Regions from separate parts of the Yersinia entomophaga genome, predicted to be linked through region 3. Evidence: predicted binding sites of a transcription regulator. Region 3 holds the regulator's gene; each other region holds the start of a gene.

Region 1 (8,115 bases), 2.0 Mb from region 3:
TCAGTAATCCATACCAGCCGAGGGAAACCGGCGCATTGGTGCCCGCTGCGCCGACTAAAATGATGGATAAGCGACCGGATCGCCCGCAGGTAGTTCAATCCTGCGATGTTTTTGTCGATGCGCAAGGAATTATCTACAGTACGGATTACAACGGCGGTCTTTCTATTATCGAATATTTAGGATAACGCGCTGCTACCAGCGGATCGATTCAGGTTGATCTGCTGTTTCTAAAAATATTTTCCGTTCCCCCTCTCTTTTTATTATTACAATCGTCTATGGTATCTGCCTGAGCCATTGTCACATTCAATTAACATAATAAAAAGATAACACTATGAAAGGATTTCCTCCGTTGGTGGTCACACTTCTGCTGTCTTCATTAGTGTTGACTATTGGGCGTGCCATTACGTTGCCCTTTATTACCATTTATCTGGCAGAACACTTCCAGCTAGCGCCGGATCGCGTCGGTTTAGTTTTGGGTGCCAGCCTGACTCTGGGGATTATTGCCAGCCTGTACGGCGGTTTTCTGGTCGATAAGTTTAATAAAAATCATCTGATTTTTGTGGCTATTGCCCTGTTTGCCCTCACCTTCTTTGCCTTGCCGTGGATTGAACAACCGGCGTGGATTATTTTAGTGCTGGCAGTGCTACATTCGGCCTATTCGGTATTTAGCATTGCGGTCAAAGCCTGCTTCGCCGATTGGCTACCGGTGGCTCAGCGCATCAAAGCTTTCTCTGCAAACTATACGTTAGTTAACGTTGGCTGGGCGGTTGGCCCGGCGCTGGGCGTGCTGATGGCGGCGTTCAGCCCTATGCTGCCTTTTTTGATGTCTGGTGGCCTGGCTTTAGCCGTCGCTATCACACTGATATTTCTGTTAGACAAATTCGGCATCCCGCCAGAGCGGGAAGATAGTCTTGAACTCAAAAGCGTTGCGCCGCTGAATTTCGCCCAAACGTTCCGCATTCTGCGTCAGGATAAACGCTTGGTCTATTTCACGCTCGGCAGCATGTTGAGCGCCGTCGTCTTCGGGCAATTTACTGGCTACCTTTCGCAATATTTGATCACCGTTTCCAACGCGAAATTTGCCTATCAGGTGATAGGGTCGATCATGACGGTCAACGCCGTGATTGTGATTGCGTTCCAGTATTTATTAAGTCGTCGTATGAATCAGCAGAACCTAATACGCTGGCTGATGCTCGGTACTCTGTTCTTTATTGTGGGTCTGTTAGGCTTTATGACCGCTCAGGGTTCTATTCCGATGTGGATGCTAGCGATGACCATCTTCTCTTTTGGCGAGATTATCGTGATTCCAGTGGAGTATTTATTCATCGACTTCATTGCTCCTGCGAATTTGAAAGGCAGCTATTACGGGGCACAAAATCTAGGCAATCTGGGGGGAGCTATCAATCCGGTGATGTGCGGATTTTTGCTGGCCTACGCCGCGCCGGAAATGATGTTTGTGATGCTGATGGTGGCAGCATTACTCGGTTTGGCCTTTTTCTATCGCGGTTATCAGTTGGCAAAAGCGCAGGATAATGTATTTAATCAATCATCAGAAAAAATCTAGCCCAACCGGGCGCGAGTCATGCCAGCGTCACGAAAGTGTGCCATCGCAAATGGCATAAAAGCATAGATATAATTCATGGTGTGATCGGTAGCACATTTCTCGGCATAATTGTATGATGAATGCCTCCGTTACTTAGGACACTTATTATGCGCAATGTGATTACACTTTGCTGGCAATACCTACGGGCCTTTATCTTTATTTACCTGTGTTTATGGGCGGGTAACGCACTGTCCGCGCTGCTGCCAATGACCATTCCGGGCAGTATTATTGGCATGTTGATTCTGTTCGCCCTGCTGTCTTCGCAAATCCTGCCGTCTCGCTGGGTCAAACCCGGCTGTCATATTCTGATCCGCTATATGGCACTGCTTTTTGTACCGATTGGTGTCGGCGTGATGCAGTATTACGACCAGCTCAGTAAACAGTTTGGTCCTATTATTGTGTCGTGTTTTATCAGTACGTTAGTGGTCATGATCGTGGTGGGTTACAGCTCGCAGTTTGTCCATCGGGAACGCAAGATCGTCGGTTCGGTAGATGAACAGTCGGAGGACAAATAATGGAGCATATCTGGTGGTCGCTGCCTTTAACGCTGCTGGTGTTCTTTGGCGCGCGTAAGCTGGCGATTTGGTTGAAAATGCCACTGCTCAATCCATTGCTGGTATCTATGGTCATCATCATTCCCTTGCTGCTGCTGACCCATATGCCCTACGCCAATTATTTTAAAGGCAGCAAAATTCTGAATGACCTGCTGCAACCAGCAGTAGTGGCGCTCGCTTTTCCGTTGTATGAGCAATTGCACCAGATCCGCGCACGCTGGAAATCCATTATCACCATTTGTTTTATCGGCAGCATCACGGCGATGGTCAGCGGCACCGCGATAGCCTTATGGATGGGAGCAACACCGGAGATCGCCGCATCGGTATTACCGAAGTCTGTCACCACGCCTATCGCGATGGCAGTGGCAGATTCTATAAACGGCATTCCGGCTATCAGCGCCGTCTGCGTGATTTTTGTCGGAATTTTAGGGGCAGTATTCGGCCATACCTTGTTTAATCGGCTAAGAATTGTCACTAAAGCCTCCCGCGGGTTAGCTATGGGGACCGCTTCTCACGCATTGGGTACCGCCCGCTGCGCTGAAGTCGATTTTCAAGAAGGCGCATTTAGCTCACTGGCATTGGTGATTTGCGGGATCATTACCTCATTGTTGGCTCCGTTCCTGTTCCCGATATTGCTGCATTTATTCGGTTAAACAGGCTATTCGGTCAAACAGGTTTAATCGGCTAAATAAGCGCAATGAACACCAAATAAGCAATTTTAAGCATATAAATTTGAGATAAATCTCTCATTTAATATATTCATTGCATAAATTTCATATACAACGAGATCTACATCACAATTAAGAGTGCGCAAGCTGCCTAAAATAGTTTCCCGTTAATATTGGAGAGAATTTCTATGCAAGCACGTTTTCGCGCCCCACTGGCAGAGCTGCCAACAGCATTGCAATCCGCCCTGGAGCCACTGCTGAGCAACGATCATTTCCCTGCAATGCTTACCGCCGCAGAAGTCGAAACGGTAAAAACTCTCAGTGGGCTGAATGATGCAGAACTGGCATTCGCCCTGTTACCGCTGGCTGCCGCCTGCTCACTCACGCCGATATCCCATTTTAAAGTAGGGGCAATCGCTCGCGGTAAAAGCGGCAATCTGTATTTCGGTGCCAATATGGAATTCAACGGCGCACCGCTGCAACAAACCATTCACGCCGAACAGTGTGCCGTTACCCACGCCTGGCTGCGGGGAGAAGGCGGTTTAGTCTCCATTACCGTAAATTACACTCCGTGCGGTCATTGTCGTCAGTTTATGAATGAATTAAACAGCGGCACCGGTTTACATATCCATCTACCAGGTCGTCCAGCGGCAACGCTTGGTGACTATCTGCCTGATTCATTTGGCCCTAACGATCTGGAAATCAGCACATTATTGATGGATTCGGTCGATCACGGTTATCACCTTAATGATAGCGACGCTTTGGCTCAGGCCGCTCTGGAGGCCGCTAACCGCAGCCATGCACCTTATAGCCAGGCGCACAGCGGCGTCGCTCTGGAAGATACAAAGGGGGCAATTTTCGCCGGACGCTATGCGGAAAATGCCGCTTTTAACCCAAGCTTGCCTCCACTTCAGGCCTCGCTGATTCTGATGAATATGTCCGGTAGCGATTGTCTGACTGTGCGCCGCGCGGTTCTGGCTGAACCTGCAACGCCGGTATTAAGCCAGTGGGATGCAACTCAGGCCACGCTGGCGGCTATCGGCTGCACGGACGTTCGCCGCGCGACTTTCTAACCGCTTTAACCGCCCCGGATTTTTCTTTCCTCGCCGGGGCGCTCGTTTTCAGAGACTTTCCACCACCTGCTGCCGCAGCCAACGCTGATCTTCCTTGTGACTATTACGTGGATGCCAGATTTGCACAAAATCAAAGCTCGGTACGACAAAAGGCAGCTCAAGGCGTTGTAGCCTCATTGATTCTGGCTGAGTCGCTACGACCCGGCTGGCGATCGTCAAAAGTAAATCCGTCCCCACCACCGCCTGCGGTGCCACCAGAAAGTGCGGCATAATTGCGGCAATCCGTCGTCGAAGGCCCAATTCCGTCAGTGCCGCCTCCACTTCTCCCGCACTTTCGCCACGCATAGAAACCAGCAAATGCGGCTGAGCCAGATAATCATCTAGCGTTAGGCGCTTTTCATTCCCCAATGGATGATTCGCATCAGCAACACAGACAAAATGTTCTTCAAATAGCCTGCAACTGCTTAACCCAGCGGGCAAATGGGGAAACACACCCAGCGCCAGATCTAACTGCCCCGCAAGCACTTGCTCAACCATCTGCTCCCTGCTGAGCTGCACCACCACCAGATCGATGCCCGGAGCCTGCTGGCGTAACCGCTGAAGCAACCCCGGCAGCACAATGGCTGCACCATAATCAGATAACGCCATGCGAAAGCTTTGGCTAGCCTGCGCTGGAACAAATTGAGCAGAACCTACCAATTGTCGAACCTGCTCCAGGACCTGCTGCAAAGGTTCAACTAACTCAAGCGCCCGACGGGTAAGCTGAAAACCACCGGGCGCACGCACCAGCAACGGATCATCCAGCAAATAACGTAGCCGATTCAGCGCGTGGCTCACTGCTGGTTGGCTCATGTGCAACCGCGTAGCCGCTCGGGATACGTGCCGTTCAATGAGCAAAACATCCAATATAACCAGCAGGTTAAGATCTATGGCACGCAAATTATTCATGTAATGAATACTCACTAGATAAAATATCGATTATCAATCATTGAGTGAATAATGAATCATTTGACCGGTGAAGAGAACCTCAAGTTATTAACCGGAGAAATACTTATGACAACCACTGTAATCGATACCAATCATTCGCTCGATTTAGGGCTAAGCCACATTGCATTAGTGGTGCAAGATATTGATATCAGTCTGGATTTCTATCAGCGCTACGCCGGAATGACCCTGGTTCACCGTCGGGCAGGAGGCAAACCCGGTATGGAAGTAGCATGGATGACCGATCACAGTCGCCCCTTTGCTATCGTTCTAGTGCAATCTCCGGAGCTAAAAGACACAGCGTTAGGGCCTTTCGGACACCTCGGCGTTGCCTGCGCGAGTCGAGCACGAGTCGATGAATTGGTTGCTCTGGCTAGCGCAGAGGGTTGTCTGCGATCTGCACCGCAAGATTCCGGTGAACCCGTCGGTTATTGGGCGTATTTTGCCGATCCCGATGGCAATACGCTGGAAGTGTCATACGGCCAGCGCATAGAACTCACTGTTACAAACTCCCATAACGCATATAAATAAGCAAAATGAGTGCTAATGTTTAATAAATATGAGTTGTGTAATTAATTAACAGTTAAAGTAATCAGGCGCTTTAATAAGCGCCATTATTCGCGCCAATTAAAATCACTACCACGCTGATTTTTGCTCTTTAACTCTCATTTCTGTTGGCAATTGTTATAAATTGCTAACAAATGCTGTACATATTTTCCCTATCTCTTAGGATCGGAGTCAGTAACGGCTATCCGATAACGCTTAAGAGTAAAACTCATGGAACTTGAATACGAAAGTAAACGCCCGCTGTACATTCCCTACGCAGGGCCGATTCTGTTGGAATTTCCCTTATTGAATAAAGGCAGCGCCTTTACTGACGACGAGCGCAGCCACTTTAACCTGCATGGACTGTTACCTGAAGCAGTTGAAACTATTGAAGAACAGGCTGAGCGAGCGTATCGCCAGTACCAAGACTTCAAAAATGATGATGATAAACACATCTATCTGCGCAATATTCAAGATACCAACGAAACCCTGTTTTACCGCCTGTTGGAAGCGCATCTGAGCGAAATGATGCCCATTATTTACACACCAACGGTCGGGGAAGCCTGTGAGCATTTCTCTGATATTTATCGCCGAGCTCGCGGGCTGTTTATTTCCTATCCGAACCGCGATCGCATTGACGATATGCTGCAAAACGCCACCAAACAAAACGTTAAAGTCATCGTTGTGACCGATGGTGAACGTATTTTAGGTCTGGGCGATCAGGGCATCGGCGGCATGGGAATTCCCATCGGAAAACTGTCTCTGTACACCGCTTGTGGCGGTATCAGCCCGGCTTATACCCTGCCGGTAGTGCTGGACGTGGGCACCAATAACCCGCAACGCCTGAATGATCCGCTGTATATGGGCTGGCGTCATCCGCGTATTTCCGGCGACGAATATTACGAATTTGTCGATGAATTCATTCAGGCCGTCAAACGCCGCTGGCCAAACGTATTATTGCAGTTTGAAGATTTTGCCCAGAAAAACGCGACCCCACTGCTAAACCGTTACCGCGATGAGCTTTGCTGCTTTAACGATGATATTCAAGGCACCGCCGCCGTGACGCTGGGCAGCCTGATTGCCGCCAGCCGTGCCGCCGGTAGTCAATTGCGGGATCAAACCGTCACCTTCCTGGGAGCAGGTTCCGCGGGCTGCGGGATCGCAGAACAGATTATCGCGCAGATGATGTCCGAAGGCTTAAGTGAAGAAGAAGCTCGCAGCCGCGTGTTTATGGTCGATCGCTTCGGTTTACTGACAGATAAATTGCCAAACCTGCTGGATTTCCAAAGCAAGCTGGTGCAGAAAAGCGAAAATCTGCAAAACTGGGATTTGAAAAACGATGCTATCTCACTGCTGGACGTGGTTCGTCACGCCAAGCCAACGGTATTAATCGGCGTATCCGGCCAGCCGGGCTTGTTTACTGAAGAATTGATCCGCGAGATGCACAGCCACTGTGCGCGCCCTATCGTGATGCCGCTGTCGAACCCAACCTCACGGGTAGAAGCGCGTCCGGAAGATATTCTGAACTGGACGAACGGCGCAGCCTTGGTCGCCACCGGGAGTCCGTTCGCGCCGGTCAGCTACAAAGAGACTATTTACCCTATTGCTCAGTGCAACAACTCGTATATCTTCCCGGGTATCGGTTTGGGCGTATTAGCATCCGGTGCCCGTCGCATTACCGATGGCATGCTGATGGCCGCCAGCCGCGCATTGGCCGACTGTTCTCCGCTGGCTATTCACGGTGAAGGGGCTTTACTACCGAATATCGATGATATTCAGGCTGTTTCCAAGAGTATTGCGATGCAGGTGGGTAAAGCCGCACAGTTACAGGGCGTGGCGACCGTCACCTCTGATAACGCGCTGGCGCAGGCTATCGAACATAATTATTGGCAGCCTCAGTACCGAACCTACAAGCGTACCTCATTCTAGTTTTACCTCAACCTGCCCTCGGGCAGGTTAATCTCTATCCAGTTAGAGAAATCCTTGCTTTTTAATGACAAAAATCAGCTTAACTGCCCTCGTCACGTCTTGCGCCGCCGTATCAGGTAAAGTAGCCTTGCAGATAACCCCAAGCATCGACGCAACCAAGGCCCGAGAATGTGGAAACGCCTGATTTTCAGCTTATTTATCATCGCAGGATTGCTGATGGCGTCGGCTATTGTGCTCGATCGTTGGATTAGTTGGAAAACCGCCCCCTATATCTATGATGAAATTCAACAATTACCTCATCGTCAGGTCGGCGTGGTGCTGGGAACGGCAAAATATTATCGTACCGGCGTCATCAATCAGTTTTACCTTTACCGTATTCAAGGGGCGATTAACGCCTACAACAGCGGCAAGGTAAACTACCTGCTGTTAAGCGGCGATAATGCGCAGCAAAGTTATAATGAGCCGATGACCATGCGACGAGATCTTATTGCCGCTGGCGTGGCTCCTGCGGATATCGTGCTGGACTATGCCGGTTTCCGCACGCTGGACTCTATCGTTCGCACCCGCAAGGTATTCGACACCAACGATTTTATTATTGTCACGCAGCGTTTCCACTGCGAACGCGCGCTGTTTATAGCCATGCACATGGGGATTCAGGCGCAGTGCTATGCGGTTCCTTCACCGAAAAATATGCTTTCGGTGCGAGTCAGAGAGATTTTTGCTCGCTTGGGTGCATTGACTGACCTCTATATTTTGAA
Region 2 (8,115 bases), 490 kb from region 3:
GCGGCATAACCTGCCACATCGCGGCGGTGGCCGTAAGAAGAGTCGAAATCCACGAAGTTGGTAAAGACGATGGCGTTATCGCCCGCTTTCTTCATTTCTTCCAAAGTAGCGTCGAACAAAGCATCAATACCGGTAGCTTTGACTTTGTGAGTGATGCCCACGTGTGCGTAGATATCGGCGATTTTGCCGATAGAAACCACCTCACCCTGTTTCTCATCAACCAGCTTTTTCAAAATGGTTGGCGCTGGCGGTTCAACGGCCAGATCGTGGCGGTTACCAGTACGCTGGAAGTTACCCGGTTTGTCGCCGATAAACGGACGAGCGATAACGCGACCAATGTTGTAGCCGCCTTCGGTTAACTCTTCGCGAGCGATTTCACACAGCTCATACAGACGATCCAGTCCGAAAGTTTCTTCGTGGCAAGCAATCTGGAAAACCGAGTCAGCAGAGGTATAGAAAATCGGCTTGCCGGTTTTCATATGTTCTTCGCCCAACTGATCCAAAATTACAGTACCGGATGAATGGCAGTTGCCTAGGTAGCCCGGCAGGTTGGCGCGCTTAACCAGTTTATCCAGCAATTCCTGCGGGAAACTGTTCTCAACGTCGCTGAAATAGCCCCAATCAAACAGAACTGGCACACCTGCAATTTCCCAATGGCCTGACGGAGTGTCTTTACCGGAAGATAATTCGCTGGCGTAAGCATAGGCACCAATGATGTCAGCATCTTTATCCAGACCCACAGGGAAAGTACCGCAGGATTCTTCAGCGGCTTTACCCAGCCCTAAACGGCTCAGGTTCGGCAACGTCAGCGGGCCTTTACGTCCAATATCAGCATCACCGCGGGCACAGGCTTCAGCGATGTGGCCGAGGGTGTTGGCACCTTCATCGTTAAACTTGCCAGCATCAGCGCTAGCACCGATACCAAATGAGTCTAATACCATAATAAATGTACGTTTCATCATTTTCTCCTGCGTGAACTCACGCTGTGGGAGCAGTACGGCCAACATGCCTTACTGCGCCAAATTCGTAGTGAATAAAGAAAGCTTATTCGGTAATCCGACGATAAACCACCGGCGTTTGTTCTAACGCTTTGTCACCCAGCGTCATGGCCGCGCGTACTGCATCAGCCGCCTGCTGCCAGTCACTTTCATTGTTGGCATGAATCACTGCCAACGGACGTTCGCTATCCATTTTATCGCCCAGACGCGCCATATCGGTCAGGCCAACGCTGTAGTCGATTGAATCGGTAGCACGGCGACGACCGCCGCCCAGCGCTACCACAGACATCCCCAGCGCGCGGGTATCCATCGCGGTGATAATGCCCGGTTTTTCTGCAAAGACCGGTTTGCTCAGCATCGCCACCGGCAAATAGCTGTCGTAACGTTCAACGAAATCAGTCGGGCCTTTCTGAGCCGCAATCATGCGACCAAAGACTTCTGCCGCTTTACCGTTATCCAATACCGCCTGTAGCTTAGCGCGCGCATCGGTTTCGGAGTTCGCCAACCCGCCGGAAAGCAACATTTCGACGCACAGCGCCATCGTCACTTCCAGCAAGCGCGGATTGCGATATTCACCGGTCAGGAAGCGTACGGCTTCACGAACTTCCACACCGTTACCGGCGCTGGATGCCAGCACCTGATTCATATCAGTCAGCAGAGCCGTTGTTTTACAACCCGCGCCGTTGGCAACGCCGACAATCGCCTGCGCCAAATCTGCGGACAGTTGATAGGTTGGCATAAAGGCACCAGAACCGACTTTAACGTCCATCACCAGCGCATCCAGGCCTTCCGCCAGTTTCTTCGCCAGAATAGAAGCGGTAATCAGCGGAATGGAATCCACGGTCGCAGTAATATCGCGAGTGGCGTAAAAACGTTTATCCGCCGGAGCCAATGAACTGGTCTGGCCGATGATTGCGACGCCAACATCCTGAATAATCTTACGGAAAGTATTATCATCCGGGAAAATATCAAAGCCAGGAATGGCCTCCAGCTTATCCAGTGTACCGCCGGTATGGCCCAGGCCACGGCCTGAAATCATAGGAACATAACCGCCGCAAGCCGCTACCATTGGGCCGAGCATTAACGAAGTCACATCGCCAACGCCACCGGTAGAATGCTTATCCACAATAGGGCCATTCAGCTTGAGACTTTTCCAGTCCAGCACGGTACCGGAATCGCGCATTGCCATAGTCAGCGCCACGCGTTCAGGCATGCTCATATCATGAAAATAAATGGTCATCGCCAAAGCGGCGATCTGCCCTTCGGAAACAACATTGTCGCGAATACCATTGATGAAGAAACGAATTTCTTCTTCGCTCAACGGCAGACCGTCGCGTTTTTTACGAATAATTTCTTGTGCCAGAAACAAGGCATCCCCCTGCTTGACCTGAATGGGAAATCGAAAAGCGCATTGTGCCTTTTCAGCAATAGCAACACGGCGGGCGCAGTGCCCGTCGTGCATCTGCAATAATTAATAACCGCCGGGTTTGGCTGTGCTGTGATGACCTAAAGTGGTCAGCAAGCTGGCTAACAGGCTGGATGCACCGAAGCGGAAATGGCGCGCATCCGCCCAACCTTCGCCCATGATACCGTCCGCCAGTTTCAGGAATGCAGCCGCGTCTTCTGCAGTACGCACACCGCCAGCAGGTTTGAAGCCGACTTCTTTGCCTACGCCCAAATCGTGAATGGTGCGAATCATGATTTCCGCACTTTCCAGCGTCGCGTTCACCGGTACTTTCCCGGTTGAGGTTTTAATGAAATCAGCGCCCGCTTTAATCGCAATTTCAGAAGCCTGACGGATCAAATGTTGCTGTTTCAATTCACCGGTTTCGATGATGACTTTCAGCAATACGTTGGCGGCGGCACAGGCCTCTTTGCACACTTTTACCAGCTCGAAGCCCACTTTATCGTTACCAGCCATCAGCGCGCGATATGGGAACACCACGTCTACTTCATCGGCGCCGTAGGCAATAGCCGCGCGGGTCTCGGTCAAAGCAATGTCGATATCGTCATTGCCATGCGGGAAATTGGTCACTGTGGCAATACGGATCTCAGGGGTACCCTGTTCCCGTAGCGTTTTACGAGCAATCGGAATAAAACGAGGATAAATGCAGACAGCCGCAGTATGACCCGCAGGGGTTTTTGCCTGATGACAAAGATCGATAACCTTTTGATCGGTATCGTCGTCATTCAGAGTGGTCAAATCCATCAAACTGAGCGCACGTTTCGCGCTGGCGGTTAAATCGGTCATAAAACTCTCCAACTCTATTTCAGCTTCGGCACCGCGCCAAAACCGAGCATTCATTTATGAACTGACGGCAATTTCCTATGGAAATTCCAGGCCATGCAGCTCAACACGTTGGCGAGCGGACTTGGTTCCTTGAAGATAGCGCCCTTGGGATTTGCTCCCGCAGCGGCAACTGAGATCCATCTCACCGCACTTAGCTTTTCCACAAGAAAAGCCAGCTGTCTCTATTTGAGCATGAAGCGCTCAAATGAGATGTGTTAATACTCACATTAATTAATAGTTATTTGTAACAGGTCTGAATTATATGTGAATTGAGTCACAAAATAACCTGATTTATCGATAAGTGCAGACTATCTTTCGCTCTCGCATCAAGAATAGCCTATTCATCTAATTCCGTGCGACGACGGTGATGACAATACGCACAAACGGCCTGAGTCACCGGAAGGGAAAAACAGGCTGGCGGGTGATAACCGTCCCCGCCAGCACGCTATTCTACAAACAATCTACCTTTGCAGAATATTATATTTTACAAATCGATATGAATTACAGAGCCAGGAAGAAACCGGCAATGGTGGCGCTCATCAGATTAGATAAAGTCCCTGCTGCCACCGCTTTCAAACCGAAACGAGCAATGTCATGACGGCGATTCGGCGCCATGCTGCCCAGACCGCCCAACAGAATTGCCACGGATGAAAGGTTGGCAAAACCGCACAGAGCAAAAGAAATAATGGCTTTGGTATGATCGGAAAGTACTGGCAAACCAGCGGCAATAACCAACTCATCGGCTTTCAAATACTGACCGAAGTTCATAAAGGCCACGAATTCATTGACGATAATCTTCTGACCGATAAAGGAACCCGCCACCGTCGCTTCGCTCCACGGCACGCCAATCAGGAAAGCAATTGGCGAGAATACCCAGCCTAGAATCAATTCCAGCGAGAGCTGCGGATAATCAAACCAGCCGCCAATACCGCCTAAAATGCCGTTCAACAAAGCGATTAACGCGATGAATGCCAACAGCATTGCACCCACGTTCAACGCCAATTGCATACCGGAAGCCGCACCGGTTGCCGCTGCATCGATGACGTTCGCTGGGCGATCGGCTTCAGGAATCAGCTTGGTTGCATCTTCGTGATCGTGCGTTTTTTCAGTTTCCGGCACCATCAATTTGGCAAACAGCAAGCCACCTGGCGCGGCCATAAAGGACGCGGCAATCAGGTATTCCAACGGCACGCCCATTTGCGCATAACCCGCCAATACTGAACCCGCAACCGACGCCAGGCCACCGCACATCACGGCAAACAGCTCAGATTGTGTCATGGTAGAGATGTACGGACGTACCACCAACGGCGCTTCTGTCTGACCAACGAAGATATTCGCGGTAGCCGACAGGGATTCAGTGCGGGAAGTCCCCAGCAGTTTTTGCAGGCCGCCACCCAGTACGCGAATCACCAGCTGCATGATTCCGAGGTAATAAAGTACCGCGATCAGTGAGGAGAAAAAGACGATAACCGGCAGAACGCGCAGGGCGAAAACAAAGCCACCGCCGCCGAAAACTTCAAACATCTTGTCGGAGACCAGTCCGCCGAAAATAAATGAAATCCCTTCGTTACCATAGGCGATCACATTCGCTACGCCTTCGGACATTCCGCCCAAAATACGGCGACCGATCGGCACATACAAAACCAATGCTCCGACGCCAATCTGGATAATAAAAGCGCCTACGACGGTGCGGATATTAATAGCCCTAAAGTTACTCGAGAGTAAGACAGCAATTAATATCAGTACCGCCATCCCGACCAAACTCATGATGGGTTGCATCTGATGTTCCCTGTGTATGTATTAAATGGAGAATGACACGATTTAATATGCGTTCAGACCACATATTTCTTTTTTGAATTCGGGGGGATTATAGCGTCATGGCTCAAATCGCAAACAATCCCTGTCACAAATAAACACACAAAGAAGCAACCAAATGACTGGAAACGTGATCAGATTCACATAATTATAGCCGTTATTAGTAGTTAGGATGTTACCACGCTAAGTAACTCATTCAGGGGCTTCAATGACGTTCAGCCCGTTGTTAGCCATCCGTTCATTTTTCGTTGCAGCCACGCGGCAGCTGAGTGAGTGGTTGGGAGCTTAGCCGACTAAGTCTCGGGGATGAATGGAGGTAGTCAGCACAACTGCGCGGTGAAATGAAAGGTATTACGCCGGAGGAAGATTAAACAAACGCACACTGTTGGCATAAAGCTGCTGCGCAATGACATCCGCTGGTTCGGATCGTAATTCACACAGCACAGTGAACACGTCCGCCGTGCGTTCAGGGCGATTCGGTTGTCCCTGAAAACCGGCCAGCGGCATATCCGGCGCATCGGTTTCCAGCAACAGCGCTTCCAGCGGTAACTCGGCCATCACTTTTCTGGTTTTCTGCGCTCGCTCATAGCTAATAGTGCCACCCACGCCGATGTAATAGCCTAATTTAATAAACGCCTGCGCTTGTACCAGACTGCCGGCAAAACCATGTACTACACCGGTGCGCGGCAGATCGGCTTTACGCAGCGCCGCGGCCAGTTGATCGTGAGTGCGGCGAGAATGCAAAATCACTGGTAAATCATACCGTTTAGCTAATTTAAGCTGCGCTTGTAATAACGCCAATTGGCGAGAGAACTGCGGATTTTCCATATACAGATCCAGCCCAATCTCGCCCACTGCAACCACTTTTGGCGATCTCTGCGACAGCCGCTGATCCAGTAAAGTCAGATGCGGCTCCTGATGCCTGTCGATATACAGCGGGTGCATTCCCAGAGCGGCAAACAGCGCCGGATAATCATTAGCTAAAGCCTGTATGCGATCGAAATATTCGGCTTCTACAGCGGGTACAATGATTTGCCGAACGTTCGCCTGCGCAGCCGATGTCAGACTAGCCACCTCCGCTCCGCTAAACGGCGGAAAATCGAAATGACAGTGAGTATCAATAAAATAAGCTGCGCTGCTGTTAGAACCTGACATTACGCCTTATCACCTTTAGATTTTTTTGCTTTGACCGGTGGAGTGAAATCAGAAATCACCTGCGCCACTTTATTTCTAAGCTTAGCCGGTAAAATAAGCCCCTTTGCTAACGGCATATTCTCGGCGGGTAAGATTTTCCCCGTTTCAGCAAATTGACCCGATTCAGTCAGCAATGACGAGGCTACAATTTCAGGCTGAATGTCATGGCGGGGTTTAATTAAACGACGAGAGAAAACCACCTTACTCTTATCATCCGGCCTTTTATCTCGAGGCAATAACCAGTGGCCCACGGTTGCTAAAAAATAACGACCACAGCGGCGTCCCAAATGATAATCCCGATTTAGCGAAGCTATTTTACTGCCCAAAGCGTTACTGGCTAGCGGCTTAGGTGGGAAAATTTCAAACACCCGTAATTTCCCCGGCGGCTTTTCAATAAACTTTTGAATGCGATGATAGCTATGCTCGTGTTGCTGCATAATTCGCACCATTTGTTGCAGGCTGCTTTCGCTAAACCAATGCTCCATGCGCTTCATCCACTGCGGGGTGTAATACATTTGCGAAGGCACTGTGCGAATCACGACAATGGTATCTGCGCCGCGACGATGAGCTTCCTCCACCGGTATGGCATCGCTGATACCACCGTCCAGATAACTGATTCCATCCATTTCCACCCCTGAACGATAAAATCCAGGAATGGCGCTGGAGGCTTTAATCGCCGGCAGCCAGTTTTCTCTATTGGGCGCGATATAAGTCGGCGTGAAATCATCGCTGCGGCAGGCGCACATCAAGAATTCACGTCCATTGGACAAATGCTTTTCCGCATGATCAATAGCTAGCGGCAATTGCTCAGAGGTGATATTGACCAGCCAATCGAGATCGATCAGGTGGCCGCCACGAACAAAGCGCAAAGGATTAAAGAAATTCGCACTGGTGGTATAACGCGTGATAACCCGACGAGCATAGCCCGGCTGGTCACAGATGAAAGCGGATAGATTCTGCGCACCGGCGGAAGTACCTATCATTAAATCGAATGGATTAAAGCGGGCTCGCTGAAATTCATCCAGCACCCCGGCGGTAAAAATCCCCCGCTGCCCGCCCCCTTCACATACCAACGCCATTTTCCCGGGCTGATAGGGTTTGTACGCTAATGGCTCAATATTGCCCAGCGTGATAGGTATTCTGTGTCCCACCATCCATCCTTAGTGAGTAGCAATAGACCCCGAGAATAGCTTGTCTTACGCGCTTTCGTTAATCTTCTTGTAAAGAATCATTGCTGATAGCCAGTTTTACGCCCAGTAAATCACCGATTAACATCGGAAAAACAGACTCTTTTTGCTAATGATGTCGTCTTAATTCGCTATTGGTGGTTTCTTAAATAGCTTCATTTGGCCCATTAAAAAGCCGCTGTTAATGACAGCGGCTTTCCAGCATAAAAACAAGAATGTAAAAATCTTCCTACGCTAGCTAAAGACGTTTACGTCCGGTAAACAAACTGATTAAGAAGAGTATGATACCGACGACGAATACCACTTTGGCGGCCCAGGCCGCCGTACCGGCTAACCCACCGAAACCCAGCGCCGCAGCAATCAACGCTATTACCAGAAAAATAATGCCCCAACGAAACATAAGCCCTCTCCTTCCATCCGTATCTCAATAAAATTGACCCGCTGTAGTGCTGAACAACACGCTTACTGTGGTATTTGTAGCTTCAAAAAGCCCCATCCATAGAGCGCTTCAGCAACGACTAACGGGTCAACTCTGGGTTTTAAGCTCTTCAGAACGGCCTGCTACTCCACAGACCGTCTGTGGAAGTATTAAGGCTTAATGTTCAGATCGTTTTTTACACTTTTCACACCG
Region 3 (8,115 bases):
TGCTGACAGCTTTGCAACGCAATTTCACAGCGCTGTAAATACTCTTCCGCCAGTTTCTCTGTCAGCATGTAATGATCCCGCGCCAGAATTGTCATCGCGTTGATATGCTCGACGATAAACTGGCTGTGAGTCACCCACAGACGCATATCGGCCAGATAACGGGAGTTAAAGCCCGGTTCCTGCATTGCCTGATTAAGGGAAGTAAACACCGCGTTATGTGCCTGATTAACCTGCATTCGTTCATTTGCCAGCTCGCCAAGGTTAGGCGTCTTTTTGAGTAATAACTGCAGGATATTTTGATCGCTTTCCAGTGCCTGATGAGCGTTTTTACGCAGCAGACCGCTTTGCCATTGCGGCCACAGCCAGATGGTGCTCCCAAAGGCCAGCGCACAGCCAATCAGAGTATCAATCAGGCGCGGAACCAGAAAATGCAGGCCATTGAGTGCCAGCAGTTGCAACGTATACACGGCGGTAATAGTCAGCCCAATGACCGCCAGGCCGTAGTTTTTCCGCAGAACCAAATACGCGGCTAGCGTGATAAACAGCATAATGGTCAGCGTGGTACCTTGTGGAAGCTGAAGTTGCAGCAGACCGGCTGCAATAACCAGCCCGACCAACGTTCCCAAGGCTCTGTGCTGAATTCTTACCCGCGTCGCGTTATAACCGTTTTGGGTGACCAACATCACGGTCAATAAAATCCAGTAGGGTTTAGGCAGATTAAATGCCATTCCCAAACTGCTGCCGACGGCTAGCGTAACGGCCAGACGGCCGGCATTACGCAGCGCGACGGATTTAAACGAAAGATAACTGGCGAGCGCTGGCCAGAACGGCAACCGGTGTTGGTCCGACATTAAATCTCGCCGATAGAGCGGCCGTTGGTTACGCAGCAAGCGCGCGATGCGACGGAAATGATAATAACAAAACTGGCCAACCGGATTATCCGGGTGCTGTCCGGCGATTTTTTCCAGCGCTGCCAGCTCGTTGGTCATGGTAAAACGCTGTAATTCATGGCGGTGATACAGAAGATTATCAGCGACGACCCGCAAACGATGAGCAATGACCTGCGCATTCCGCCGGATGACCGCTTCTGCATGGCTTTGTTCCACCAGTTTTTGCACTTCTTCCGGTTGGTGCAGACTGACAGTAATGTGCTCCTGCAAATCCAGCGCCACCTGAAACATTAATCGTAGCCGCTTTTGCTCCCTTTTATGAGTATGAGGAAGCATATTAAGTTGCTGATAAAGCTGGGTTATTAAATCCATTACGCCCTGCTGGCGTTGTAGCAACGGCGGCAATGCGGTTTCCGGATCGATATGTTGAGTCAGCAAACTGTATTTGGCTTCTAAATAATCGGCTAACTGGCGATATAGCTGGCTCAGGGTTTCTCGCATCGGCTGTTCTTTCCACAGGCGGAACCACAGGCCGGTAAATAGCCCGTACCAGGCGGTGCCAACGATGAAAAGTAGCGGAGTGTGCCAAATTGGGAAGCGGCCAATCATGCTTAGTGTGAATATCGCAGCGACTAGCGCAGCGGGCAATAAACGGGCGTGCAGGGGGCTGATGGCTCCGTTAACGCCTAAAATGAGAGTCAGGCCAAACATAATCAGGGGGAGGGGAATATGCCACAGCAGGAATTGTTGAATCAGAAAACTGCTGAGGGCGAATAAAGTTCCGCCAACGACTAAGCGTTTGGTGAAGTGCTTATGGGGGGTATCTAGGCCAGCGATATTGCAGCAGGCAGGGACTAAGGAAAATAACAGGCCAAGCTGCAAATTACCGAGCAACAAACCGATAGCCACAGGCAAACACAGCACCAGCGTTTGCCGTAATGCATAGTTTACTTCAGGGTGGTAAATCAGCCGACGCCACATCAGGTCAATATCCGTCGTCCATATGCAGACAAAGAAAAAACCGGTGCCATGTTAAGCACAGGGAACCGGTTTTTTTAGGTAATTAACGGGTGCCGTAAACGACAATCGTTTTACCATGCGCAGAGATCAGGTTTTGATCTTCGAGCATTTTCAGGATTCGACCGACGGTTTCGCGGGAGCAGCCAACAATCTGGCCAATTTCCTGGCGAGTAATCTTAATCTGCATCCCATCTGGGTGTGTCATTGCATCAGGCTGTTTTGCCAGATTAAGCAGCGTTTGCGCGATACGCCCGGTCACATCAAGGAAAGCAAGGTTGCCCACTTTCTCGGATGTAATTTGCAGGCGATTCGCCATCTGCGAAGACAGACGCATCAAGATATCTGGATTAACCTGAATCAGCTGACGGAATTTTTTGTAAGAAATTTCAGCCACTTCACAGGCGGTTTTTGCACGAACCCAAGCACTACGTTCTTGGCCTTCTTCAAATAATCCAAGCTCACCGATGAAATCCCCCTGGTTTAAATAGGAGAGAATCATTTCTTTACCTTCTTCATCTTTGATCAGAACCGCAACGGAACCTTTCACGATGTAGTAAAGCGTTTCGGCTTTTTCACCCTGGTGAATCAGCGTACTCTTCGATGGATACTTGTGAATATGGCAATGAGACAGGAACCATTCGAGAGTTGGGTCTGTTTGTGGCTTGCCGAGAACCATTCGCTGTTATCCTCTGTTGTTATCGCTGCCTAACTTAACAGGGCTCAGAGTTCCCTGTACGGCGTGTTTATAAAATACACTTTCTATTAGCATATTAATTTGCTCAACTACCGAAAGGTATAGCCAATATACATCTCAGATAGAGACCCTTCACTGAGTCTTGATCTCTACCCTTTTTATTCTAAGAAACATCTCTTCGGCTCTGTTTGTAGCACAGGATGAGGCCAGTGTCTTGTGTTGTATCGCTTCAGCATGATGAGGGTCTGGTTACATTGCCACTTTATGAATGAAAGAGTAGTCTGATTCGGAAAAGCTAATAGGGAGTGACGGGTATGCAGGCACGAGTAAAATGGGTTGAAGGTCTGACTTTTTTGGGTGAATCCGCCTCTGGTCATCAGGTTTTAATGGATGGTAACGCCGGAGATAAAGCCCCAAGCCCGATGGAAATGTTGCTGATGGCGGCCGGTGGCTGTAGCGCTATCGATGTGGTGTCCATTTTGCAAAAAGGGCGCAACGATGTGCACGACTGCGAAGTAAAATTGACCTCCGAGCGTCGGGAGGAAGCCCCTCGCCTGTTTACCTTGATTAACCTGCATTTTGTCGTCAGTGGTAAAGATTTGACCGAAAAAGCCGTCGAGCGAGCCGTTGAGCTTTCCGCGGAGAAATACTGCTCGGTAGCCCTGATGTTGGGTAAGGCTGCCAAAATCACCCACAGTTTTGAAATTCGCTCTCTAACCTGACCATATTTATCAACGCCCGGTTTATTCGCTCCGGGCGTTGTATTTATAGGATTCATATACGTACAGAATTGCTTGTATCACTGCCTGTTTATCCGGAAACTGCTACTCAAAGACTCAAAGACTCAAAGACTCAAAGACTCAAAGACTCAAAGACTCAAAGACTCAAAGACTCAAAGACTCAAAGACTCAAAGACTCAAAGACTCAAAGACTCAAAGACTCAAAGACTCAAAGACTCAAAGACTCAAAGACTCAAAGACTCAAAGACTCAAAGACTCAAACATCTTAAATCGTTAAATCCCCCGCTGTTCCCTTACTCACCGCGATTCATATTTCGCAGTCAATCGCCGCGGTTCAATTTTTTGATTTTCTATCAGGCTGTTATCGTATTTATTCCTATACATTTTTAAGATAAACGCCGTCGTTTTCCAGGCGCCTGATCGTTAGATAGTCATTGCGAATGGTTTCTGCGTCAGAATGAACCAGATAAATAGCACCTGGCTGGCTGAAAACATCCTGAGTGACCCCAATAGCATCACCTTCTTCTACATAAAAATCAGCCAGTGAAAAAGACGGTAAAGTAAGAAGTTCGGATAAAAAATCCTGCTGATGGAAGATACCTTTATGTCTATTAATCAGGCCGATATTGTAAGAGTAATTTTGTAGCTGGTATGACGGATGGCATTCGGTAAATGACAGAAACTGCGTCGGTGCGGTGATTGCCATAACCGTGGCACAAATTTGCCCCAATCCGGTGGTACGCGCCGATATGGTAGGACGCAGAATTCCGTCCGTTCTGGCGGCCACCTCGACTAATTTAGGCCCCGACGTTGTTAACATCACTTCTGCATGGCTAGGGCCATTGCGAATTCCTAATGACTCAATTACCTGGCGAGTGTAACTAACCAGCGCCTGATAATGCTCGAAGGATGCATCCAGAATTTCATCGATATCATAAAGAATCCGCCCTGAAGCAAGACGAAGTTTGGTGTAACGGACAACTTCAGTTACCAGCGGTCTGCCCATCAGTGAAACCATATTCACCACGTATTCCGCGCCTTCGAGATATTCCTGAATTAACACCTGCTGATTAACCGCATTTAATTTGCTGTAGCTACCCATTATTTGAACAAATGCGTCTTCAGCCTCTGCCTGAGAATGGCAAATGAATACGCCTTCAGAGCCTGCGCTGGCCAACGACTTTAGTACGACGGGGTAGCCGTGATGAGATTTAATCCAACGTTCGGCGGCTGGCCATTCGCTGGCGGTGGTTTGTCGTGCGGCAGCTAAACCGGCATGGGTAATGGTTTCAATCATGGCATATTTGTTTCTGCGGGCTTCGCTATGGTTATAGTCATTGGCAAAAGGCAAACCAAAGCGATGATTGAGTTCGTCGCAGAGCAAAAGGCCACTTTCAGCTCCGGCAATGATGTAATCGGGGGCGAATAGCGCAACATCCTGGTTGGTATCGGATAAGTTTTGATGGGTGAGTAGCGACGAATAGATCGAATAATCAAACCCATAATAGTAGTAATCATGTAAATCAGCGCTAGACGAAATGTGTAATAGCAAGCAACCCGCATCAAATAGTTCCTTCGCCAGAAATTTTCCGGAAGAAAAACCATCAACAATGACGACTTTAATCATGTTTAACTCCATGTTATCGAATGGTCTTTAATTTATAAACGGACATAAACAGCAACATTGCCAGTATGAACCTTAATGAAAAAATACTCCTTGATGAAATCAGAATACGTTCGTCGAGGTACGACAATAACAATGTGAAAATAGGTAGTGTTAATAAATTTAGCGACACCTGAATACCTGTTAAATAGAACATGGTTATCTGAATAAGATAAAAAACAAAAATATATTCTACGATAATAAGCCTAGAAATAGGTGCTGCGTGATATTTATCTATCAGTAATAAATTTCTATTGTTGCTTAAATAAATAGCGGCGATTAGTCATGTAATGATATTCCTTAGCGTTAGGCGCTCATGGGTGTGCCAGCCATATAGAAACACCTTCTTTGATACTGTGATGTATAGAACTGTACCAATAGCACAGAGAATCATGTTGGGAATACCGATAAAACGCTGAGCCGGAGAGGGGGTTGCTAACCCACTGCTTCCGATAACTAAATTGAAAAGCATAATAAAACGGTAATTAGAGCTAGGGGCAAGATTGCGTACTCAATTTTCGCAATTGAGCCATTATCTTTTAGCCCGTGGGAAAGAAGATAATATTGTTTTCCAATTCATTTATTGCATGAATGAATATTCTATCTGTATGGCTGCCAGTCGGGTTGCTATATTCACATGTGGAAAATACGCAGCTTCCATTTCTTCTTAATCTATCGGTCTCTATAAGTGCAGTACGGCCAATATCCGCTATTTCCATTTATACACTCCTTAAGTTTTTCCAGCATGGCTTATTGGGTATGAAACAGTAATGGGCGAATAAAAACTAGCACTGTTTTATTTTAAATAAAAGTGATTAATTTGTTGATGTATTTAATTATGATTTTGTTTATTATTTTTATATGGATTATTCACTGATAAGAGTCGACTATCAAATGATAGCCGTCTTCATTTATTAGAGGTTACGTATTGATTGGCTCTGCCGGAATCAGCCGATTTTCTTTCCTTCTAATAATTGTTGTACCAAAGGCGCCATGATTAATTCCATTGCCAGCCCCATTTTTCCGCCGGGAACAACCAATGTATTGATATTTGAAATGAATGAACCTTGCAGCATCGCCAAAAGGTAAGGGAAATCAATTTGATCCAGCCCGCGGAAATGGATCACCACAAAACTTTCATCCAAAGACGGAATAGCTTTGGCTGCAAAAGGATTGGATGTATCTACAGTTGGCACCCGCTGGAAGTTGATATGAGTTCGGGAAAACTGAGGTGTGATGTAATTAATATAATCATCCATCGAACGCACCACGGAATCCATCACTGCTTCTCGTGAATGGCCACGCTCACCGGTATCCCGAACCAGTTTCTGTATCCACTCAAGGTTCACTATTGGGACAACGCCAACCAACAGATCGACATGTTTAGCTACATCATGGTGTTCGGTCACTACGCCGCCGTGTAAACCTTCGTAGAATAAAACGTCGGTGGGTTCTGGCAGTGGCTCCCAAGGAGTGAAAGTTCCAGGCACCTGATGGTAGGGAACGGCTTCGTCGTAAGTATGCAGATACTTGCGTGAGCGTCCTCGGCCGTGCTCGCCGTATTCAGACACGCTTTGCTCCAGTAAACCGAAATCATTCGCCTCAGGCCCAAAATAGCTAATGTGGCGGCCAAGATCCCGCGCTTTGCGGATCGCTGCATCCATTTCCGGGCGTGTGTAGCGGTGGAAACTGTCCCCTTCGATTTGGGCTGCTCGTATGTTTAGTTGTTGAAATATCTTACGAAAAGCCAGGCTGGTCGTTGTGGTTCCTGCACCGCTTGAGCCTGTTACTGCAATCACCGGATGTTTGGCTGACATAGGGGTTCTGCTCCGTAGGGTACTGAGTTATTGTTATATTTTTCAAAGGATTATTATGATTTATCTGCCAGTAATGAGCTGGGGATAATGGCCGAAGAAAAATAGCTGATAGTTACTTTTAGGGCAAAGCGGCGGTTTTGTCATCTTGTTTCACTGTGGTATCGCGTTGGACACCACGGTGAAATAACAGAGTGAGTGACGGATTATTCTTGCTCTTCTGAGCCGGCACGAAATAGCGCTTTAGGCATAATATTGATTGTTTCATGCAGTTCCGACCACACCAATACGGCTTCGCCGCTGACTAACTGGCGGCGTACGTCGGCCACTTTTTGTTCCAACGATCGTTCCTGTTCGCCATAGTCGGTTCCTTCGCGTAGCACGAAAGCTTCGATCAAATTTTCCAGCGTAGCGCTGTCTATTTGTTGCCATGGAATAATCATTTTTGCTCCAGATAAGGGGATAGCCAGGCCGGAATACGCTGTTCCAGCCACATTTTCGGTTGTTTTATAGAGCCGCCGACAAAACCAACGTGACCCCCGTGTTCCGTCAACTGATATTCAATATTCGACGGTAATGCCGTTTGAACGGGAATAACGTCTGGCGTCATAAAAGGATCGTCTTTAGCGTGAATAATCAGCAGCGGTGTACGGATCTGCGGTAATAGGGGTAGGGCGCTACAGCGGCGATAATAATCCAGCGCATCGGTAAAACCGTGTATTCGTGCGGTGATGACGTCATCAAAATCGCGTATCCGGCGTAAGTTTTTTAGCTGGGATAAATCCAGCGGTAGGCTGCCGGGATAGCTTAATAATTTACGTGTCGCGTTAAGTTTGAGTTGATCGAGCAAATAACGTTGATAGACCCGTGAGAATCCCTGTTCCAGACGGTAGGCACAAGGTTCCAGCATGAGTGGAGCGGAAACCACGACCGCAGCTTCCAATAGGCTATTTTCCCCCTGTTGCGCCAAATAGCAGGCTAGCATATTGCCGCCTAGAGAGACGCCGACGGCAGCGGTTGGTACCTGACCATAGCTGTCCCTCAGCCACTGTAGGAAAAAACGGGCATCTTCCGTTTCGCCGGAATGATAAATGCGGGATTTACGATTAGGTTCTCCACTACAGCCGCGAAAATGCATGACTACGCTGAGCCAGCCCTGTTCTCGACAGGCATGCAGCAGGCCGTGAGCATAAGGGCTGTAGAAGCTGCCTTCCAGACCGTGGAACAGTACGACTCTGGGTTTTTCTCTGGCGAGGTCTGGATCTTCGCTCCAGGCGAGATCGACAAAATCTCC
Region 4 (8,115 bases), 880 kb from region 3:
GCCTTTATCTGGGAAATCAGTAAACACACCGTCAACCTGCGCCTGATTGTAGATAATGTCGTACAGCTGATTGACGTCGGTGGCATATTTCGGCAACGCATCGGCGCGAATCGTGTATGGATGCACCATCATATTGCTGGCGTGGGCATCCTTAACCATCTCAGTTAGCACAATCTTGCCCGGCGTAGATTCGGCTGCCACTAGCATATGATAATCCGGCCCAATACCGTCAGCGTACTGTGCGACCTGCTTCATCGCGCCCGGTTTGAACATCCAATCATAGCTATAATTTACCCACTTACCGTTTGGCTGTTGTTCATAGGTTTCATTCCAATCCGTATAGGCCACCAACTGAATCAGTTTCAAATCCATGCCTTTTTGCGGTTCCAGCTCGTTCTTAATTCGCTTTAGTTCATTGGCATCAAAGCATTGCAGATAAACTTTGTCTCCTTTGGTGGTGTAACCGTACTCTTTTAGCACGTCCAGCACCTTGGCAGAGATATCTTTTCCTTCCTGACGGTGGAACCACGGCGCCTTAATTTCTGGATAGATACCGATATTCTTACCGGTTGAGTGATTCAATCCTTGAATGAACTCGATCTCTTCCTGGAAGGTATGCACACGGAAATCGGATTTACCCATTGGGAACCGGCCCGGGTAGCTTTGTACCTTTTTGCCGTCTTTGATATCAAAACCTTCGGTGAATTTCAGGGATTTGATTTCTGGCAGAGTAAAATCAATGGCGTAGTAACGTCCATCTTTACGCGCCCGATCTGGGAAGCGCTCCGCAACATCGGTAACTCGATCCAGATAATGGTCGTGTAAAACCACCAACTCATTATCTTTAGTCATCACTAAATCTTGTTCTAAGTAATCGGCTCCCTGAGCATAAGCCATCGCTTTCGACGGTAAGGTATGTTCTGGCAAATAGCCGCTGGCACCGCGATGTGCGATGACAATTTTCTCTGCGGCCTGAGCTACTCCGGCCATTGATGAGGCCAGAATAATGCCAGCTACCAAGGCTTTAACGTGAGTTTGCATGGTTTACCTACTCCACTTTTGGTTTTAGGGTACAAAAAAGGCCGTGTCGCCAAAGATAACGGCACGGCCTGAAACGCTGAGATTGACTACCGAGCCTTAGTTAGCGCGGTTTTTTGCCATCTCTTCGTGATGTTTTTTCTCGCTGAACATAACGACGATCAGTAATAGAACCGCCAGAATGCTGCCGCCAATCATCACCATAAAGCCGCCGTCCCAACCGAAGAAGTCAACGGTATAACCAACGATGGCGCTAGCTGCAACCGATCCGCCCAGATAACCGAACAGACCGGTGAAGCCCGCCGCAGTGCCTGCCGCTTTCTTCGGTGCCAGTTCCAGCGCATGCAGACCAATCAGCATTACTGGGCCATAAATCAGGAAGCCGATGGTGATCATACAGGCCATATCAATGCCTGGGTTGCCGACCGGGTTCAGCCAGTAAATGATGGTGGCAATAGTGACCAGTATCATAAAGAACACGCCGGTTGCACCGCGGTTACCTTTAAACACTTTATCGGACATCCAGCCGCACAGCAGCGTTCCTGGAATCCCGGCATATTCATACAAGAAATAGGCCCATGAGGATTTATCCAGAGCGAAGTGTTTCACTTCTTTCAGGTAGGTTGGTGACCAGTCCAGAATGCCGTAACGCAGCAGGTATACGAATACGTTGGCAATGGCGATATACCACAGCAATTTATTCGGCAGAATGTATTGCATGAAGATCTGTTTAGCCGTCAGTTCTTCTTCTGCTTCTTTCGAGTAATCGTCTGGATAGTCGTTTTTGTACTCTTCAATCGGTGGTAAACCGCAGGATTGAGGGGTATCGCGCATCAGACCGAAAACGATCAACGCCACTAAAATGGCACCGAAAGCAGGCATATATAACGCGGCTTTCCAGTCGTTAAACCAGGCCATCCCCAGCAGGAACAGCAATGGCGGCAGACCACCACCGACGTTATGGGCGCAGTTCCAAACGGATACGATGCTGCCACGCTCTTTCTTCGACCACCAGTGAACCATGGTTCGACCGCACGGAGGCCAGCCCATTCCCTGGAACCAACCGCACAGGAAGAGTAGAACGAACATCACGGCAATGCTGGAGGTAGCCCAAGGGACAAAGCCCATAAACAGCATCACGGCGGCGGCCAGAATCAAACCGGCGGAGAGAAACACGCGTGGGTTTGAGCGGTCGGAAACCGAACCCATGATAAATTTAGAGAAACCGTAAGCAATGGAAATACCGGATAAGGCAAAACCCAAATCCCCACGGGAGAAGCCCTGCTCGATCAAATACGGCATGGCCAATGTAAAGTTTTTGCGAACCAAATAATAGGCAGCGTAACCGAAGAAGATGCCCATAAATATTTGCCAGCGTAATCGGCGATAAGTCGGATCAATCCGATCTTCTGACAGCCGGGCTTGGTGAGCCGCAGGCTTAAATATACTCAACATGAGTGCCTCCAATGGCGTTATACGTACTTTTTGATCCCAGCATAGCCTGGTGTCTAGCGGGTGGTTGAACTGCCAACCTGGTTATCGTTTATGTTCTATAACGAGCGCAATGCTAGATAAAAACGCGTTGTTTATCTGTGAGGGATGGCGCAATTGTTACAGTTTTATGTAAGCGGGTGCGATTTTGAGCGATTGGTTAACGATTTGAAATAAAAAGTGGGTGCTCCTGTGTGACTTTGATCACAATCATGGTTTTTATCCATCATTTGGTTTTCGTTTTTGGTTCGTTTTTGTTCCTTATCAAACAATGACCCTAATTATTGTGTCTCAATAGATGTAAAATTGACCGCCAGGCGGTTGTCTATAGAGTGGGGTCTTTCATGACGAACAGTTCTCCTTACAGCGAAACGGATGTCATCATCATTGGCGGCGGCGCCACCGGTGCGGGCATAGCTAGAGACTGCGCCCGCCGTGGGTTAGGCTGTATTTTACTGGAGCGACACGACATCGCTACCGGTGCGACTGGCAGGAATCACGGCTTGCTGCACAGCGGCGCGCGCTATGCGGTAACCGACGGCGAATCAGCCAAAGAATGTATTGAAGAGAATCGTATCCTCAAACGTATTGCCCGCCACTGTATTGAACCAACCAATGGCTTGTTTATCACGCTGCCAGAAGATTCTCTCGAATATCAGCAGCAATTTATCACCCGCTGCCAGTTGGCGGGTATTGACGCGGAAGCGATCGATCCGGCGTTGGCGCTGCGAATGGAACCGGCGGCCAATCCGGCCATGATTGGTGCAGTTAAAGTACCTGACGGCACCGTTGACCCTTTCCGTCTCACCGCCGCCAATATGCTGGACGCTCGCGAACATGGCGCTAATGTACTGACATATCATGAAGTTATTGGTCTTATCCGTCAGGGTGACCGAGTGACCGGCGTGAGCGTTTTCGATCACAAAAACCAGCGCCAGTATAAAATTCATGCCCGAATCGTGGTTAACGCCGCAGGCATTTGGGGGCAACACATTGCCGAGTATGCCGATCTGCGAGTGCGAATGTTCCCTGCGAAAGGCGCGTTACTGATTTTGGGGCACCGCATTAATAACATGGTGATTAACCGTTGCCGCAAACCGGCCGACGCCGATATTTTAGTGCCGGGAGACACTATTTCACTGATCGGTACGACCTCAACGCATATTGATTATGACCAGATAGACAACATGATCGTCACGCCACAGGAAGTGGATATTTTGATTCGGGAAGGATCGAAACTGTCGCCGAAACTGGCGGCAACCCGCATTTTACGCGCCTATGCTGGCGTTCGTCCTCTGGTCGCCAGCGACGACGATCCGAGCGGCCGTAACGTTAGCCGCGGTATTGTTTTGCTGGATCACGCCAGCCGCGATGGGCTGGAGGGTTTTATCACCATTACTGGTGGCAAATTAATGACTTACCGGTTAATGGCAGAATGGGCGACGGATAAAGTGTGTGAAAAACTGGGGCATCAGGCCAGTTGCACCACGGCACAAGAGCCGCTGCCCGGTTCTCGCCAGTCCGCAGAACAGACTTTACGTAAGGTTGTTTCTCTGCCAGCCAGTATTCGCGGCTCTGCGGTTTATCGTCACGGAGATAGAGCCACTCAATTATTGGACGGTAATCGGCTGGATAATAGCCTGGTATGCGAATGCGAAGCTGTGACCGCAGGTGAAGTGCGTTATGCCGTCGAATCGCTCACGGTAAACAATTTATTGGATTTACGAAGACGCACTCGCGTCGGGATGGGAACCTGTCAGGGTGAACTCTGCGCCTGTCGTGCCGCTGGCTTACTAAATCGTTTTAATGTCACCACGCCACAGCAATCTCGCGAGCAACTGACCCAATTCCTCAACGAGCGCTGGAAAGGCGTCCGTCCAATTGCCTGGGGCGATGCGCTGCGGGAAAGTGAATTTACCAGTTGGGTATATCAAGGACTGTGCGGGCTGGGTCACCAGACTGCCGCGATTCCATCGGCGCAGGAGAAAAGCGATGAAATTTGATGCCATTATCATTGGCGGCGGGCTGGCGGGGCTAACCTGCGGTATTCGTCTGGCGGAGCAGGGAAAGTCTTGCGCCATCGTCAGCGCCGGGCAAAGTGCGCTGCATTTTTCATCCGGTTCTCTCGATCTTTTGGCTCAGTTGCCTGATGGCAGCGAAGTGCGCCAGCCTCTTACGGCATTAGAAGCCTTGGCGGCACAGGCACCTGAGCATCCTTACAGCAAAATGGGGGCGGTGGTCATCGAACTGGTGGATGAAGCGCAGAAATTACTGGAGCGTTGCCACCTTTCTTTTGTCGGTAGTGCGGCGGAAAACCACATGCGCATTACGCCGCTGGGCAGTCAACGCCCAACGTGGCTCAGTCCTGCAGAAATTCCCACTACACCGTTGAACGGAACTTTACCTTGGGAGCGAATTGCCGTTATCGGTATTGAAGGATTCCTCGATTTTCAGCCGCAGATGGTGGCGGATTCCTTACAGGCGCAGGGCGTCGCGGCGACGTCCAGCTATATGCATTTGCCGGCATTAGATCGGCTGCGTGATAATCCTAGTGAATTTCGCGCGGTGAATATCGCCCGCGTTTTGGATTTGGCGGAAAGCCTGCCTCCCTTGGCTGAAGAATTGAGCCGCTTGTCTACGCACGCTCAGGCGATTTTATTGCCCGCCTGTATCGGTCTGGATAATCCGGTACAGTTGGAAGCCCTGCGACTGGCGGTCGGCAAGCCGATTATGCTATTGCCGACTCTGCCTCCATCGTTATTGGGTATGCGTCTGCACCAGGAATTACGCCAACGTTTTCAACATCTTGGTGGGTTAGTCATGCCGGGAGATTCGGTACTACGAGCTGAACTCGAGGGTAATCGTGTCACCGGCTTGTATAGCCGTAACCACGGAGATATTCCGCTACGAGCGCCTCATGTCGTACTGGCGAGCGGCAGTTTCTTTAGCAACGGATTGATTGCCGGATTCGATCGGGTTTACGAACCCATTTTAGGGCTGGATATGCTTTCTCTGAGTAATCGGGCGGACTGGAGTCGCAGCGACATGTTTGATGCTCAGCCTTACCTACAGTTCGGCGTGCAGACCGATAAGCAGTTACGCGCTATGCGCGGCGGCGAGCCTTTGGAAAATCTTTATGCGATTGGAGCGGTGTTGGGCGGCTATGACCCCCTACAGCAAGGCTGCGGTGCCGGTGTGTCATTAACCAGTGCTTTGTTCGCTGCTCAGCAGATTACCGATGCCACGGAGGTTAAACTATGAGTTTGCCGCGGGATAACAGCTTCGAAAGCTGCATTAAATGTACGGTATGCACCACTTATTGCCCGGTAGCCAAGGTCAATCCGCTTTATCCGGGGCCAAAGCAGGCAGGGCCTGATGGCGAACGTCTGCGATTAAAAGATCCGATGCTGTATGACGAAGCGCTGAAATATTGTACCAACTGTAAACGTTGTGAAGTGGCTTGTCCTTCCGACGTTAAAATCGGCGACATTATTCAACGTGCTAAAGCCAGTTACAGCAGTAATAAACCAAAACTGCGTGACGCTATTTTAAGCCATACCGATTTAATGGGCTCTTTGTCGACGCCATTTGCACCGGTAGTGAATGCTATCACTGGATTAAAACCAGTGCGTCACTTGCTGGATAAAGCCCTGAAAATCGATCATCGCCGTGAATTGCCTAAATACTCTTTTGGTACTTTCCGCCGCTGGTATCGTCAGCAGGCGGCTAAACAGCAACAATATGCCGAACAGGTGGCGTTTTTCCACGGCTGCTTTGTTAATTACAATCATCCGCAGCTGGGGAAAGATTTAATCAGCGTTTTCAATGCAATGAATATCGGCGTGCAGTTGCTCAAACGAGAAAAGTGCTGCGGCGTCCCTTTGATTGCCAACGGCTTTATCGATCAGGCTAAAAAGCAGGCTAAAGTTAATCTGGAATCGCTGACAGATGCGGTCATCACGCGGGATATTCCGGTGGTTGCCACTTCTTCCAGCTGTACTTTTACTCTACGAGATGAATATCCTCATTTATTGGATGTGGATACCACGCCGGTGCGCGATCGCGTTGAACTGGCAACTCGTTATCTTTACCGTTTACTGGATCAGGGGCGGGAATTACCGCTGAAACGCCTGCCGCTGCGCATTGCTTACCATACGCCGTGTCATATGGAGAAAATGGGCTGGACTGCTTATACACTGGCGTTGCTGCGTCGAATTCCCGGCGTCGAACTGATTACGCTGGATTCTCAATGCTGTGGAATTGCCGGTACTTATGGGTTTAAATCTGAGAATTACGCCACTTCGCAAGGCATTGGCGCTTCGTTATTTCGTCAGATTGAGGAGAGCGGGGTAGATTTGGTGATTACGGATTGTGAAACCTGTAAATGGCAGATTGAAATGTCGACCAGCAAGAAATGTGAGCATCCGATTACGCTACTGGCTCGCGCGTTAGCGTAAACAATCAGAGCGCCGCAGTGGCGCTCAAATTTGGTGAGAAAACCCCGCAGGGAGCGTTACAACTCCGCTGCGGGATTATCTGCATTCATTTCAGCTTCAGGGTGCTGATAATGGATTCAGTTTCGGTCTGCGCCTGCTGTTGATTTTCGGCTGGAACGGTAATTTGCAGCGTCATGCTGTTGTTATCGACGTTACCCATAACGACCGATGAATAAGCCTTCTGGCCGCCGCTGGTGATAATGCTATCCAGTTGCTGCAACGGCTTGCCGTCAACCTGAATGGTTTTATTGGTGACGATTTGCAGATTGGCATCGCGACCTTTTTGCTGTTCGATCAAACGCTGAGCCAATACATCCAAACCGGCGGTGTCTTTTTCATTCAAAATGATCACTACGGCTTTTTCACCGTTTTTGGTCGCATAAACGCGTTTATTACTGGAAGGGCTGCTGATTTTATCGCTTTGATCGGTAAATTCGGTGGGCAGAACCAGGGCGATATTACCCTCCAATAAACTCACCGGCTGGCCAACGTTGTTGTCGTTTTTGACATCGCAGGCGCTTAGCCCGGTAACCAATAAACCAACGGCGAAAAGTTTGGTCATCTTATTCATGGGAATTCCTTCTGGATGAGAGTCTTTAACCTTGACTGAATGACCCGTATCGCACCTTATTCAGCGGATAAAAGCAACAGGCTCCTCGGTAAAGAATTGTGAGTAGGCAGGTATTACACGGAATTCCAGAAGAATCTGGCGGCCGTAGGCGGGCCGCCATTAACCGGCAGGTGGTAGATTAGCCGATTTGTACCGCTGGCTGCGACGCCGTTCTACTGGCGAAATATTTCAGCAGCATATTCAGCATTACACCATAGGCAGGAAGAAAGAATAGGAGGCAGATCAGTAGCTTAAAGGTATAATCTACCAAGGCGATTTCGACCCAATTGGCCGCCATAAAGGGATCGCTGCTCTTATAGAAGGCAATAAAGAAGAAGGCCAGCGTATCGCTGATATTGCCGAAGAACATCGCTGCCGTAGGTGCAACCCACCAGGCGCTGCGCTGACGCAGGCGGTTAAATACCTGTACATCCAGAATCTGCCCTAATACGTAGGCCATAAAGCTGGCTACGGCGATAC

What was found. Region 3 encodes CRP, which controls carbon source genes, mostly activating them, when cyclic AMP is high. Its sites were predicted from a motif close to ATGTGANNNNNNTCACAT; they were not measured.
Region 1: the regulator CRP is predicted to act here: its motif matches at 2,940-2,957, upstream of cdd (cytidine deaminase).
Region 2: the regulator CRP is predicted to act here: its motif matches at 3,499-3,516, upstream of deoC (deoxyribose-phosphate aldolase).
Region 4: the regulator CRP is predicted to act here: its motif matches at 2,722-2,739, upstream of glpT (glycerol-3-phosphate transporter).

What each region holds. Positions count from the first base shown of each region.
Region 1 covers NZ_CP010029.1:443,099-451,213, reverse strand. Annotated here, with positions in the region: gene PL78_RS02195 (LVIVD repeat-containing protein) at 1-185, shown strand, start outside; gene PL78_RS02190 (MFS transporter) at 332-1,564, shown strand; gene PL78_RS02185 (CidA/LrgA family protein) at 1,711-2,118, shown strand; gene PL78_RS02180 (CidB/LrgB family autolysis modulator) at 2,118-2,810, shown strand; gene cdd (cytidine deaminase) at 3,014-3,898, shown strand; gene PL78_RS02170 (LysR family transcriptional regulator) at 3,947-4,846, opposite strand; gene PL78_RS02165 (VOC family protein) at 4,952-5,413, shown strand; gene PL78_RS02160 (NAD-dependent malic enzyme) at 5,660-7,357, shown strand; gene sanA (outer membrane permeability protein SanA) at 7,526-8,115, shown strand, end outside.
Region 2 covers NZ_CP010029.1:2,985,554-2,993,668, reverse strand. Annotated here, with positions in the region: gene deoB (phosphopentomutase) at 1-959, opposite strand, end outside; gene deoA (thymidine phosphorylase) at 1,045-2,367, opposite strand; gene deoC (deoxyribose-phosphate aldolase) at 2,470-3,249, opposite strand; gene PL78_RS13585 (NupC/NupG family nucleoside CNT transporter) at 3,790-5,055, opposite strand; gene PL78_RS13580 (TatD family hydrolase) at 5,455-6,258, opposite strand; gene PL78_RS13575 (patatin-like phospholipase family protein) at 6,258-7,451, opposite strand; gene PL78_RS13570 (DUF1328 domain-containing protein) at 7,723-7,884, opposite strand; gene osmY (molecular chaperone OsmY) at 8,073-8,115, opposite strand, start outside.
Region 3 covers NZ_CP010029.1:2,491,864-2,499,978, reverse strand. Annotated here, with positions in the region: gene PL78_RS11515 (YccS/YhfK family putative transporter) at 1-1,871, opposite strand, end outside; gene crp (cAMP-activated global transcriptional regulator CRP) at 1,954-2,586, opposite strand; gene PL78_RS11505 (OsmC family protein) at 2,919-3,326, shown strand; gene PL78_RS11500 (ATP-grasp domain-containing protein) at 3,721-4,971, opposite strand; gene PL78_RS11495 (phosphoribulokinase) at 5,955-6,824, opposite strand; gene PL78_RS11490 (YheU family protein) at 7,028-7,264, opposite strand; gene PL78_RS11485 (hydrolase) at 7,261-8,115, opposite strand, start outside.
Region 4 covers NZ_CP010029.1:1,607,549-1,615,663, reverse strand. Annotated here, with positions in the region: gene glpQ (glycerophosphodiester phosphodiesterase) at 1-1,041, opposite strand, end outside; gene glpT (glycerol-3-phosphate transporter) at 1,138-2,493, opposite strand; gene glpA (anaerobic glycerol-3-phosphate dehydrogenase subunit A) at 2,874-4,532, shown strand; gene glpB (glycerol-3-phosphate dehydrogenase subunit GlpB) at 4,522-5,790, shown strand; gene glpC (anaerobic glycerol-3-phosphate dehydrogenase subunit GlpC) at 5,787-6,986, shown strand; gene PL78_RS07340 (DcrB family lipoprotein) at 7,072-7,596, opposite strand; gene PL78_RS07335 (7-cyano-7-deazaguanine/7-aminomethyl-7-deazaguanine transporter) at 7,775-8,115, opposite strand, start outside.